Regions from separate parts of the Microbispora sp. NPDC004025 genome, predicted to be linked through region 1. Evidence: riboswitches for the same ligand, from Rfam matches in the RefSeq annotation. Region 1 holds a riboswitch; the other holds the start of a gene.

Region 1 (6,863 bases):
AGACCAGGGCGGCCGAGCTGGAGGCGGAGACGGCCGAGGCGCGGGCCAGGGTCGCGAGCGCCAACGGCGCGGCCGAGACCGAGCTGCGCCGGCTCAAGGAACGCCTGGCGGACGCCGAGCGCCAGCTGGAGGCGAGCCGCAGGGCCGCCCGCGAGGGCCGCAGCATCGAGGACGCCCGGGTCCGGGTGCTGCTGGACGCGCTGCAGGACACCGCCGCGGGGCTGCGCAAGGAGCTCGGCCTGCCCACCACGATCAGCAGGCCGGCCGACTACGTGACCGCCGTCGTGCCGGGCGAGCCGGGCGTGACGGCCGTGCCCGCGCGGGCGCTGGCCAACGACGACCCCCAGCTGCTCGATCAGCTCCTGGCCCTCCCTCACCTGCACCTGATCGTCGACGGTTATAACGTGACCAAGACCGGCTACCCCTCGCTGACCCTCGCCGACCAGCGGGCCCGGCTGCTCACCGGGCTCGGCGGGCTCGCCGTCCAGACGCGGGCGGAGGTGACGTGCGTCTTCGACGGCGCCGAGCTCAACGGGCCCGTCCAGGTGTCCGCGCCGCGCGGGGTCCGGGTGATGTTCAGCGCGCCCGGGGAGATCGCCGACGACCTCATCCGCACGCTGGTGCGGGCGGAGCCCTCGGGGCGGGCGATCGCGGTCGTCTCCTCCGACCGGGAAGTGGCCGAGTCGGTGCGCCGCATGGGCGCGCGCCCGGTGCCCTCGCTCCTGCTGCTGCGCCGGCTCGGCCGCGGTTGAGCGCCCGTACGCACGCTCCGGACGCGCCTGGTCGCCCTGTGTCATGACCGCGGCGAATACCTGCGACCAGGTTGAAGCTTCATGATCGCCTGGATAGAGTCGCGCGCAGGTTTCGTAGATCTAAAGGGGGCCTCAGTGCGAGGGCGTGTGCCGGTGGCCGCCGGTTTGGCCGCCGTGGTCCTGCTGATGCCGGTGACGGGCGCGCAGGCGGATCCGAAGCCCACTGTCGCGCAGGCCAAGGCGAAGCTGAACAAGCTCAACGAGCAGGCCGACAAGCTCGTGGACCGCTACAACGCGGCCAACGAGAAGTGGAAGAAGGCGAGGCGGAAGTACCTCGCCGTCAACGAGGACTACAAGAAGCACAACGTCCGGGTGGAGGAGCTCCGCTCCGGGCTGGTCACGATGGCCGTCAACAGCTACCAAATCGGCGAGATGGGCTCGTGGGGCGGCGTCTTCTACAGCTCGAACCCCGACTCCATGCTCAGCGGCCTCGCCACGTTCAACCACATCTCGGCCGAGCGCGCCGGGCGGCTCCGGGAGTACGAGAGCGCCATCCAGGGCCTCAAGGACCGCCGTGACCAGAGCAAGGCGTCCTACGACGAGGCCGCCGACGTCAGGAGCGAGCTCGCCGACGAGAAGGAGAAGGTCGACAAGCTCGTCAGGGAGCAGATGAAGCTGCTGCGCTCGCTCGGGACGTACAACCCGGGCAACCCGAACAGCGCCGGCATCGTCTACACCGGGCCGGCGTCGGGCAACGCGCTGGCGGCGCTCCAGTTCGCCTACAAGCAGGTCGGCAAGCCGTACCGCTACGGAGGCACCGGGCCGGACTCCTGGGACTGCTCGGGTCTCGTGCAGGCCGCCTGGTCGGCCGCGGGAGTGACCCTGCCCCGGACGAGCTACGAGCAGTGGGCCTGGGGTGCGAGCCGCAGGGTCTCGCTGGACGAGCTCCAGCCGGGCGATCTGCTCTGGCACGCCGGGTACGGGCACGTCGGCATCTACGCCGGCGACGGCAAGGTCGTCCACGCTCCGCAGACCGGAGATGTTGTGAAAGTTGTCACACTCGCCGAGTATCGCGCCATCGGCGCCGTCCGTCCCTGACGTCTCGCCGTGCTGTGAGGCTGTGGCTCAAGTGACCGAATTGAGCGTCTGTGGCGGGACTGTGAGTAGAGTCACATTTAGCCAACCGTGCTGCGGGTAAGCTGCGGTTTCTTCTCCGCGGCCTTCGTTATCCGATCTTTATCCGGCGGCGGGGCTTTGCCGAACACGCCGGGTCCTGGGTAGCTTCTGGGCCGCGGCGAGCACGCCTCGCCGCCGCGAACCGGTCCGGCCGGCCGGTAGCGAAACAATTCCACCGTCATCGGCGCCCCCAACACCCCCCTCGCGGGATCCCCGGCGCCGGTGGCCTGCCGAGTCCGTGCAGTCAGGAGGCACGGAGCCGGGGAACCATCGACCTTCACGCGAAGGTCCGGGGTGAATCGGCGCATCGCGCGCCGTAGGGCGGCTTCCCAGCCCGAACCCGTCAGCTAACCCGGTAGGCGTTTGCGGAAGAGCCGAGGAGAGATCCTGTCTACCACCCCCGCTAGCCTGTCCCGTATTGCCCGAATTGCCCTTGGAAGTGCCGCTCTGACGGCATCCGTAGGGGTCGCCGGTGCGCATCCGGCGGCGGCCGACACGGTGACGGTCACGGTCGTCAAGACAGCCCCCGAGACGAAGACGGCCCCGAAGACGGCCACGGCGACCGGTGCGAACACCACCGCCCGCCAGGCCGCGGCGAAGAAGCAGGCGACGAAGAAGAAGTCCGCCGCCAAACGGAAGGTCAGCAGAAGCGCGCTCCAGCGGGCCAAAGCCCTGCGCGCGGTGCAGACCGCCAGGAAGCAGATCGGCGACCCCTATCGCTACGGGGCCACCGGACCGGGCGCGTTCGACTGCTCGGGCCTGGTCCAGTACGCCTGGCGCAAGGCGGGCGTACGGCTGCCGCGCACGACGTGGTCCATCCGGGGCGCGGTCAGGAAGAAGGTGTCCTGGGGGCACTTCAAGCCCGGTGACCTGATCTTCACCAGCGGCGGCGGCCACGTCGGCATGTACGTCGGGCACGGCAAGATGGTCCACGCTCCGCACAGCGGCACGCGGGTGCGGATCGACAAGCTGGACGCCTACCGGAGGAGCACCTTCGTGGGTGCCGTCCGTCCGGGCGTCTGAGGGCGCCGGTCACCAAGCCCCCTCGACCGGTGCCGTCCTTGCGGCCCCGTCCACCTCGCCGAGGTGGACGGGGCCGTGGCATGCGCTGGCTACCATGCACGGCGTGACTGTCACGAGCGGCGTGCCCGGGGGCGTGCCGGGCGTGCGCGCCGAGGCCGACCGGCGCCGGCCCGCGAATCCGTCCCACGGAGTCCGTCCCCGCCGTGCCGCGGCCGTGGCCGTCGCGCTGGCCGCGCTGCTGGCCGGGCCGGAGGCCGCGGCCGCGCCCGATCCACTGCTCGCCCTGCGGCTCGACGCCCGCGCCGCCGTGCGGGAGCATCCGGGCATGTGGACCGGCGCCTCCGTCGCCCGCGGCGCGCGCGCTGTCGTCGTCGGGTCGCCCCGGCCGCTGGTCGCCGAGATCGCCGAGCTGGCCGATCGTGCGGACCGTACGGTGCGGAGGATCTGGGGCGGGTACGGCGGCGCGGTGGTCCTCGTGCCCCGGGGCGAGGAACAGACCGCCGTGCTGGCCGCGCCGGCGAAGGTGGAGGGCCTGGCGGCCGTCGCCACCGGCGGCCGGGTGATCGTGCAGCCGGCCGCGTTCGCCCGCCTGTCCGCGACCGGCCGCCTGGTCGTCGTGACCCATGAGCTGACGCACGTCGCGACCGCCGGCCCCCGCGCCGTCCCGATGTGGCTCATGGAGGGCTTCGCCGACTACGTGGGCTACCTGGACAGCGGACTGCCGGTCCGCACGGTGGCCGCCGAGCTGGCCGCCGACGTGGCCGCCGGCAGGCCGGCGCTGCGGGAGCTGCCGGGGCCCGGCGACTTCGCCGCCAGGCCCGCCCAGGCGTACGAGGAGGCGTGGCTGGCCTGCCGCTACATCGCCGCCCGGTTCGGCGAGCGGAGGCTGGTCGCCCTCTACCGCGCCGCGCGGCGCGAGGAGATCGGCGCCGCCCTGCGGGAGGTGCTCGGGCTGACCCCCGGCCGCCTGACCCTCGAATGGCGGGCGTACGCGCGCGGGCAGCTCGCCCGGTCCTGATCGGGTTTCCGCGGAGGGACCGCCGCGGCTGCGACAATGCCTTCTCGGGCGGCGCGGGCGGACCGCGCGTGGCACGCCGGGGGTGAGGATGACGAAGCGGACGCTGATCGTCACGAACGACTTCCCGCCCAGACCGGGCGGCATCCAGGCGTTCGTGCACGGCCTCGCCTCACGCAGGCCGCCCGGCTCGGTGGTCGTGTACGCCCCGCGCTGGAAGGGGTGCGAGGACTTCGACGCCCGCCAGCCGTACGAGGTGGTCCGCCACCCCTCCTCGCTGATGCTGCCGACGCGCTCGGTGGCGAGGAGGGCGGCGGCGCTGGTCGAGGACGGCGCCACCGTCGTGTTCGGCGCGGCGGCGCCGCTGGGGCTGCTCGCCCCCGCCCTGCGCGCCGCGGGCGCGGGCCGGGTCGTCATGCTCACCCACGGGCACGAGGCGTCCTGGGCCCGCCTGCCCGGCGCGCGCGCCCTGCTGCGCCGCATCGGTGCGGGAGCCGACGTCGTGACCTACCTCGGCGACTACACCCGCCGCCGGATCGCCCGGGCCGTCCCCGACTCCCGGCTCGTACGGCTCGCGCCGGGCGTGGACACCGCCGCCTTCCGTCCCGGGGCGGGCGGCGACCGGGTGCGGGCCTCGCTCGGCCTCGGCGACCGGCCGGTCGCCGTGTGCGTCTCGCGGCTGGTGCCGCGCAAGGGCCAGGACGTGCTGCTGCGGGCCTGGCCGCTCGTCCTGCGTCGGGTCCCCGGCGCGGTCCTGCTGCTGGTGGGCGGCGGCCCCTCACGGCGGTCGCTGGAGCGCGGCGCCGCCCGGGCCGGCCTGCGCGGCTCGGTGGTCGTCACCGGGTCCGTCCCCTGGGCGTCCCTGCCGGCCTACTACGACGCGGGCGACGTGTTCGCCATGCCCTGCCGCAGCAGGTTCGCGGGCCTGGACGTCGAGGGCCTCGGCATCGTCTACCTGGAGGCGTCGGCCACCGGGCTGCCGGTGGTCGCCGGGTCGTCCGGAGGCGCCCCCGACGCCGTACGGCACGGCGAGACGGGCCTGGTGGTCGACGGCACGTCGCACACGGCGGTGGCCGACGCGCTGTGCGACCTGCTGACCGACCCGGCCCGCGCCCGCGCGATGGGCGAGCGGGGCCGGGCCTGGATCGAGGAGGAGTGGCGCTGGGACCTCGTCGCGGCCCGGTTCGCCGCGCTGCTGTGACGGGAGGCCGCCTCAGCCGGTGAACACCTCCATGAGCAGGAAACCGTTCAGCGCGCTGATGACGGCGGCGACGGCGACGCCGGCGACGGTGGTGACACGGCGGTTGACGAGGTCGCCCATCAGTTTCCTGCTGCTGGTGAACGCCACGAGCGGGACCAGGGCGAAGGGGATGCCGAAGGACAGCGCCACCTGGCTCAGGACGAGCGCCCGCGTGGGGTCCACCCCGGCGGCCAGGACGGCCATGGCCGGGAGGATCGTGACCAGGCGCCGCGCCAGGAGCGGCACGCGGCGGCGCAGGAACCCCGCCATGATGATCTGCCCGGCGTAGGTGCCCACGCTGGAGGAGGCCAGCCCGGAGGCGAGCAGGGCGAGCGCGAACGCGACCGCAGCCCCGGGCCCGAGCACCTGCCCGAGACCGGCGTGGATGGCCTGCAGGCTCCCGGGATCGCCGCCGCCGAAGGTGGCGGCGGCCACGGTCAGCATCGCCATGTTCACCAGCCCGGCGGCGCCGAGGGCCACGCCGATGTCCATCCGGCTGGCCCGCACCGCCTCCCTGCGCACGTTCTCCCCGGCCCCGCCCGGCACGGCTTGGTGCTGGGTGAGGGCCGAGTGCAGGTAGACGACGTGGGGCATGACCGTCGCCCCGATGATCCCGGTGGCCAGCAGCAGGCTGTCCGGCCCGGCCAGGCGGGGCACGAAGCCGCCCGCCACGCCCGCGAGGGACCCCGACAGCAGCACCTGGTAGGCGAAGCCGGCCAGGACCACGGCGAGCAGCGCCGCGACGGTCGCCTCGAACCGGCGGCGTCCGCGCGGCGCGAGCATGAGCAGGATCGACGAGACGACGGCCGTGATGGCGGCGGCGGGCAGCAGCGGCACGCCGAACAGCAGGTTCAGCGCGATCGCCCCGCCGATGAACTCGGCCAGGTCGGTGGCGGCGGCGACCAGCTCGGCCTGCACCCACAGCGGCAGGCTCACCCGCCGCGGCAGGTGGTCGCGGCACAGCTCGGGGAGGTTGCGCCCGGTGGCGATGCCGAGCTTGGCCGACAGCGCCTGCACGAACATGGCCAGCACGTTCGCGACGGCGATCACCCACAGCAGCATGGTGCCGTACTGCGCGCCGCCCGCCATGTTGGTCGCGAAGTTGCCGGGATCGACGTACGCCACGGAGACGACGAACGCGGGACCGCACAGGCCGGCCAGCCGCGCGAAGCGGCCCGGTGCCGCCCGCCCGGCGGCGGAAGAGGCGGCGGGGGAGGCGGTGGGAACGGCGGGCGCACGCCCGTCGGAGGGGCGGCGGGAGTCGAGCACGAGAGCCTCACAGGACAGAGGTCTGGACGGGCGGCAGACCCGGACCCGGTGCGGCGCGGCTCGTGGCCGGGCGGCACCGGGCGCCGGGACGCGGTACGGCACGCGCGCGGAGCGGCGCGAGGGCCGAGGAGTGCGTGGACGATCGGTGAAAGGACGGACGGGGCTCGGCGGAGGCCGGTCAGGTGCCGGTCAGGTGAGCTTGTCCTTGAGCTTGCCGATGGGGCCCACCTCGGTGCCGAGGGCGGGGCCCTGCGGCTCGCCCATGCTGCCGTCGTAGGTGTCGTACAGCTTGGGGTCGGGCGGCGGCGCCATGGCGGGCCCCCCGAGCGGCTCCGGGTTGAGGAGATAGGCGAACTGGTGGCGGCCGTCCGGCTGCGGCCCGCCGGCC
Region 2 (6,863 bases), on a different contig from region 1:
TGTCCGCCACCGTGCAATCGCTGCGGTTTTTCCTGGCGTGGCCTGCTTCGCCACGCTTTCACCCCCCGAAGGAGGAGAACGAAACAATGGATTCACCCCCCATTCGTATGACGAGCGGCCGGCGTCGTTCGCCGGTCGGTGTCGGCGTACGCCTCGTGGCGGTGCTGGCCGCGTTGGTGGCGGCCACCGCGACGTGGGCGGTGCCGGCGTCGGCGGCGCCCGCACCCCTGGTGAGCGCTGCGTCGGGGCGTTGCCTGGACGTGGCGGGCAACACCGACGCGCTGGGCACCGCTCTGCAGATCTACGACTGCAACGGGCAGGCGAACCAGGGCTTCGAGTTCACCTCCGCCGGTGAGCTGCGGACCTTCAACGGCACCCGGTGCGTGGACGCCTACAACATGGGCACGACGAACGGCACCAAGGTCGTGATCTGGTCCTGCAACGGCCAGAACAACCAGAAGTGGCGCCAGAACTCCGACGGCACCATCGTGGGCGTCGCGTCCGGGCTGTGCCTGGACGTCGTCGGCGCCGGCACCGCCAACGGCAGCCAGGTCCAGCTCTACAGCTGCTGGGGCGGCGACAACCAGAAGTGGAGCATCCGCGGAGGCGGCGGCCCGAGCTCGTCACCGTCCCCGACGGTGACGCCGACCGGCGGCACGTGCGACCTCCCGTCGACGTACCGCTGGAGCTCCACGGGCTCGCTGGCGAACCCGAAGTCCGGGTGGGTTTCGCTCAAGGACTTCACCAACGTCGTCTACAACGGCAAGCACCTGGTCTACGCGACGACGCACAACACGGGCACGAGCTGGGGTTCGATGAACTTCGGCCTGTTCACCAACTGGTCCGACATGGCCTCGGCCAGCCAGAACACGATGCCCTTCTCGGCCGTCGCGCCCACGCTGTTCTACTTCGCTCCGAAGAACATCTGGGTGCTGGCCTACCAGTGGGGCGGAACCGCCTTCTCCTACCGGACCTCCAGCGACCCCAGCAACGTGAACAGCTGGTCCGCGCAGCAGACGCTGTCCACGGCGAGCATCACCGGCTCCGGCACCGGCCCCATCGACCAGACCCTCATCGGTGACGGCCAGAACATGTACCTGTTCTTCGCCGGCGACAACGGCAAGATCTACCGGCAGAGCATGCCCATCGGGAACTTCCCGAGCAGCTTCGGCTCCAACTACACCACGATCATGAGCGACACGACGAACAACCTGTTCGAGGGCGTCGAGGTCTACAAGCTCCAGGGCCTGAACAAGTACCTGATGCTGGTCGAGTCGATCGGCTCGCAGGGCCGTTACTTCCGCTCGTACACGGCGACCAGCCTGGGTGGTTCGTGGACCCCGCAGGCCACCAGCGAGAGCAACCCCTTCGCGGGCAAGGCCAACAGCGGCGCCACCTGGACCAACGACATCAGCCACGGTGACCTGGTCCGCAACAACCCCGACCAGACCAAGACCGTCGACGCCTGCAACCTGCAGCTGCTCTACCAGGGTCGTAGCCCCAGCTCCGGCGGCGACTACGGCCTCCTGCCCTACCGGCCGGGCGTGCTGACGCTGCAGCGCTGATGATGTGACGCAGGATTCATGAGACCTCCGGTCGGTGTCGCCCGACCGGAGGTTTCCTGGTTCCGAGGGCGCGGGCGCGCGCGGGGTTCCCGGCCCGCGCCGACGCAGGCCGGGAACCCCGCGCGCCCCGGTGTCAGACCCCCGGACGTACGGCGGTGAGGAAGCTGCTCCTCCAGTAGCCCTTGAGGCTGTCGATGCGGACCACCGCGCCGCTGTGGGGGGCGTTGATCACCTTCTTGTGCCCGATGTACATGCCCACGTGGCCGCCGCCGCTGGTGAAGACGAGGTCGCCGGGCTTGAGGTGGGCCAGGCGGACCTTCTTCTTGGCGGCGTTGAGCATGGACCACGTCGTGCGCGGGAGCTTGATCCCGGCCTTGCGCCAGGCGAACTGGACCAGCCCGGAGCAGTCGAACGCCCGCGGGCCTGTGGCGCCCCACACGTAGGGGTCGCCGAGCTGCTTCTTCGCCACCTTGATGGCGCGCTCGGCCTTCTCCTGCTGGAGAGCGGACTTGCTGAGCTTCTTGGCCGCGGCGGCGTCCGGGGTGGCCCCGGCGGCGGCCGCCGCCGGGGTCGCCGCCGTGGTCGGGATCGGGGTCGGGGTCGTGGGCGCCGGGGTGGCTCCCGTCGCGGGGGGCTGGGGCGGGATGAGCGTCGAGGCGGGCTGTGGTGCCGTGACCGTCCCCGGTGCGGCGGCCGCGGGCAGCGCGCCGAACGCCGCTACAGAGGCGGTGAGCGCGACGCCACCGATCGTGACGCGGGCGATGCGGGACAGGGTGGCGGGGTTGGTAGACAGGGGGTCTCTCCTAGAGTCTTCCGCTTGCGCCTACCGGGTTAGCTGACGGATTCGGGCAGGGAAGTCGCCCTACGGCGCTCGGCGCGCCGATTCACCCCGGACCTTCGTGCGAAGGTCGACTGGTTCCCCGGCTCCGTGCTTCCTTGCCGCACGGATTCGGCGTCACCGGCGCCCTGGGGGGCGGAGAGGACATGACGACGGTGACAGTGGATTTTCGTTTTCAAGCACGGCGGTGCCGGTTCCGCGACGGCGGCGTCATGGGGTACGCCGCCGTCACAGGGCAAGGAAACTACCAAGCTCCCCCATATTCGGGCAAAGGACACATAAAGGGTAAGAAGCCCATAAAAGGGATCATGTCCGCATAGCCGCAGGTCAGAGCAGCGTTATCGGGGAAACGTGACGCTCGTCACACCCGCACGAGAGCCGGAGAGAAGCTCCCGGCATCGTGAAGATCAGCGCGTACGCCAGAACGTGCCGTTGGCCGAGGGGTCGTCGGGGTCGCCCTGCGGCACGGTGAAACCCGCGCCCCACAGCGCCGCCGTGCCCGGCCTGCGCGCGATCGAGGACAGGACGGCGTCGGTGCCCGCCTTCCGGGGGAGGGGGACGCTCCTCCACGCCGAGCCCGTCACGTGCCACAGAGTGGGGTTCCAGTTGCCCTGCACGACCCACATGCCGCCCTTGCCGTCGGGCTCCACCTCCGTGTACGGCTGCGCGTTGGCGGCGCCGACCGAGGCGGACCAGGACGTGCCGTTCCAGCGCATCACCAGGGTGCGGTTGTAGGTGACGTCGTCACCCTCGTCGTCCGCGCCCTCCCAGGTGACGCCGCCGACGGCCCACACGTTCCCCGGGCTCACGACGGCGATGTCGGCGAGGAACGCGACGGCGTCGGGGGCGGGCAGCTTGACCGCGGGCGTGGGCACCAGCGCCCAGGACCCTCCGTTCCACCGCATGATCGCGGGACGGTCGCCCTTGCTGCCCGCCGCCCAGACATCGCGGGCCCTGTACGCGTCGACGGCGGCGGCGTGGGCCGGCAGCCGGACGCTCTTCCACGAGGATCCGTTCCAGTGCCTGGCCGAGGCCGAGGACCCGGCCACCGCCCAGACGTCCTTCGCGCCTGTCGCGTCGGCGTCCGTCGCCGAGAACGCGCCGCCCAGCGAGAAGGTGGTCCACGCGCGGCCGTTCCACCGGGCGGCCTTCCCCTGGCCGAAGACCCAAGCGTTGCTGTTCGAGGTGGCCGCCACGGCCTTCAGCTCGTACGCCGGGGCGCCGGGGACCACCTGCCACGCCCGGCCGTCGTACCTCTGGACCAGGCCCCGCTGCTTCCCGTTCGCGACCCGGTGACCGGCCGCCCACACCGAGCCGTCGGCCAGGACCGTCACGTCGTCGAGGACGTCGTCACCGGGCAGGGTGTTCACCCTGGCCAGCCGCCACGCGGCGGTCTCCCCGGCCCGGCCGCCCTCGTGGGTCACGCCGGAGGCCGCCACGGCGGGCGCGCACGCCAGCCCGAGCGCCGTCATCCCCGAGACGATCGCGGTACGCACAACGCCTCCCCTTCCGTCATGAGGATGACGTTCGGAGGAGAGGATCAGTTCACTTCGTCACCGGGACGATTTGCTCGCCTTCTCCGTCCACGGCTCGTACGTGCTGTCGCCCGGGAGCACCCAGATCCGTGTGTCGGGCCGGGTGAGCGTCCGCAGCAGCGTCGCCTTGCCGGTCGTCTTCGAGACCCGGTAGACCGCCACGCCCGTCTTGGTCCGCGAGCGGACGACCACGCGCCCCGCCGTGTCGAAGTCGAGGTCGTCGATCTGCTGCCCGCGGGGCAGCCGCACGGTCACGGTGCCGCTCTCGTGGCCGGTGCGCAGGTTGAGCAGGCGCAGCTTGCGGGACTCCGGCCACGAGCCGACGGGCACCGCCGCCGTCACGTAGTCGTTCGCCAGGGCCACCGCCCACCTTCGCGTCTTCGGCCGCAACCGGGCACGCAGCGCCCGGTCGAACACCGTCACGCGGCCCCCTACCACCCCCTGCAGCAGCAGCCGTTCACTGTCCGGGCTGAACCCCGCGAGGTTCCAGTCGTCCCTGCCTGCGGGCAGTGGCAGCGTCTTGCCTTTTCGCAGGTCCACCAGGGCCCCCAGTCCCGGCGCCGAGGTCCCGGTGACCACGAAGCTGCCGTCGTCCGACACCGACGGCCACTCCTCGCCGATCGCGGTCGCCGTCACACTGCGCATCGACTTCTCCTTGCCGTGCAGGGTTCGCCGGACGAACACTCCGTCCGACTTGCGGAAGTAGAAGTAATGCCGGCCGTCCCCGCTTACCAGGAAGGGGGCCGGCGCGCCGGCGTTGACCGCGTCCTTGGGCGCCACCGCGAGCGCTTCCGGCACCGGCACCACGTCTCCGTCGGTCAGCACCAGTTCCCAGGTCTGCGTCCGCTGGGCGTACGCGATCGTGACCGGGGTGGCGGCCGCCGCGGGCCGCGCGGCCAGCGGTACGGCGGTCAGGAGCAGTGCCCCGAGGGTCATGCGCAATCTCATGCTGGGTGAGATGCCGCAGATCCGGGAATTGTTGTGGGTCTATCGCGCGGCCGGCGCCCGATAGTCCCTGATCGTGATCGCGGTCGCGGCCCTGCGGATCGGCTCGGTGATCCGCTCGATCATGCGGTTCCTCCCCGGCAGGTGCGGCATCAGCCGCAACATCAGCATCTGGAACCGGATCTGCGCCGCCGACTTCAGCACCATGCCCTTGAGGTTGTTCGCGGCGAGCTTCTGGTTCTCCTCGGCGAAGTGCCGCATCTCACGCTCGTAGGCGGCGAACGCGGCGGCGTGGTCTCCCGCCGCCTCGGCCAGGCAGCCCGCCAGAACGTAGGCGCCGACCAGGGCCAGGCTGGTGCCCTGGCCGGACGCGGGCGAGGCCGCGTAGGCCGCGTCGCCCACGAGTGCCACCCGGCCCGACGACCACCGGTCCATGCGCACCTGGCTGATCGAATCCAGGTAGAAGTCCGGCGCGTCCTCCATCGCGTCGAGCAGGCGCGGGACCTCCCAGCCCTGACCGGAGAAGGCGTCGGCGAGCAGCTTCTTCTGCCGGGCGACGTCTCGCCGGTCGTAGGCGATCGGCGGCGAGGAGAAGAGGAACATCGCCTTGGCGTCGTCGCCGTCCCCGGTGCTGTACATCCCCGCGCTCCTGCCCGGGGCGGGGTGCATCATCTCGGTGCGGTCCAGGTGGAGATGGTTCGGCACCGTGAAGATCGAGATGTGGTGCCCGAGGTCGTGGACGAACCGGGACTCCTCGCCGAAGGCCAGCGCGCGCACGTTCGAGTGCAGGCCGTCGGCGCCCACCACCAGGTCGAACGTACGCGGAGGGCCGCTCGCGAAGGTGACACGCACGCCTTCGGGAGTCTCGTTCAGGCTGGTGATGGAGTCGTCGAAGACGTACTCGACGCCGTCTCCGGCCGCCGCGTACAGGAGCCCGGCGAGGTCGCCGCGCATGATCTCGACGTCGTCACCCTCGCGGCCGCCGAACAACCGGGCGTCCATCGTGCCCAGCTGCCTGCCGCGCGCGTCGACGAACCGCGCGATCCGCATGTCCGTGCCGCGCCGTCGCACCTCGTCCAGCAGTCCCATGCGGCCGACGACGTCGAGCGCCGCTCCGCGGATGTCGATTTTGTAGCCGCCGTCCCGCAGCGCGGGCGAGCGCTCCACGACGGTCACCGCGAACCCGTGCTCGCGCAGCCAGAAGGCCAGGGTCAGCCCGGCGACGCTCCCGCCGGAGATCAGGATGTTCCTCATGCCAGGAACTGTACAAACGTCTCACTCATCTGTCTAGCACAAATGTACAAGACATTTGTCTCGACGGCGGGCTAAGCTCTGGCCATGGGAAACCGGGAAGATCTGCTCGCGGGAGCCAAGCGCTGCCTCATGGAGAAGGGCTATTCCGGCACCACCGCGCGGGACATCGCGGCGGCCGCCGGCACCAGCCTCGCCGCCATCGGCTATCACTTCAAATCGACGAAGGCCCTGCTCAACGCGGCGCTCATCGAGGCGATGGAGGAGTGGGGAAAGGAGATCGAGCGGACTCTCGCCGCCGACGCGTCACTGTCCGGCACTCCGGCTCAGCGGTTCCTGACGACCTGGACGCGGATCACCGAGTCCTTCGTCAGGCTGAGACCGCTCTGGGCCATCCAGTTCGAGCTCATCGCCCAGATGGACCGCCTTCCGGAACTGCGCGAGGCGTTCGCGACCGCCAACCGGCAGGCGAGGCTGGGACTGGCGGCGATCTTCGAGCAGCTGGATCCGGGCGCGGACGAGCGGAAGGCGATGGCCGTCGGCTCCTTCTACCAGGCGCTGCTCGGCGGTATGGCGGCCCAGTGGCTCGTCGATCCGGATCAGGCCCCGTCAGCGGACGATCTTCTCGAAGCGCTGCGCACGATCAGTGCGGGACATCGGACGGAGTGACACGTGAACGCCGATTGAGGGCGCGGGCGGTTCCGGCAGGCGGCTCTCCACGAAATCCGG

Evidence for each region. A riboswitch is a leader RNA that binds a small molecule or an ion and turns the genes downstream of it on or off. The one in region 1 is predicted to bind cyclic di-AMP.
Region 2: it holds a riboswitch for cyclic di-AMP, as region 1 does, so the genes downstream of both, ACWEQG_RS13070 (C40 family peptidase) here and ACWEQG_RS03580 (C40 family peptidase) in region 1, are expected to answer to the same signal.

What each region holds. Positions count from the first base shown of each region.
Region 1 is NZ_JBSGHN010000001.1:723,426-730,288, forward strand. It holds gene ACWEQG_RS03570 (NYN domain-containing protein) at 1-752, shown strand, start outside; gene ACWEQG_RS03575 (NlpC/P60 family protein) at 888-1,850, shown strand; cyclic di-AMP (ydaO/yuaA leader) riboswitch at 2,147-2,305, shown strand; gene ACWEQG_RS03580 (C40 family peptidase) at 2,427-2,951, shown strand; gene ACWEQG_RS03585 (hypothetical protein) at 3,055-3,969, shown strand; gene ACWEQG_RS03590 (glycosyltransferase family 4 protein) at 4,058-5,167, shown strand; gene ACWEQG_RS03595 (Nramp family divalent metal transporter) at 5,180-6,475, opposite strand; gene ACWEQG_RS03600 (manganese catalase family protein) at 6,665-6,863, opposite strand, start outside.
Region 2 is NZ_JBSGHN010000004.1:243,720-250,582, reverse strand. It holds gene ACWEQG_RS13075 (non-reducing end alpha-L-arabinofuranosidase family hydrolase) at 87-1,565, shown strand; gene ACWEQG_RS13070 (C40 family peptidase) at 1,699-2,034, opposite strand; cyclic di-AMP (ydaO/yuaA leader) riboswitch at 2,371-2,530, opposite strand; gene ACWEQG_RS13065 (hypothetical protein) at 2,811-3,899, opposite strand; gene ACWEQG_RS13060 (hypothetical protein) at 3,957-4,874, opposite strand; gene ACWEQG_RS13055 (FAD-dependent monooxygenase) at 4,926-6,137, opposite strand; gene ACWEQG_RS13050 (TetR/AcrR family transcriptional regulator) at 6,222-6,803, shown strand.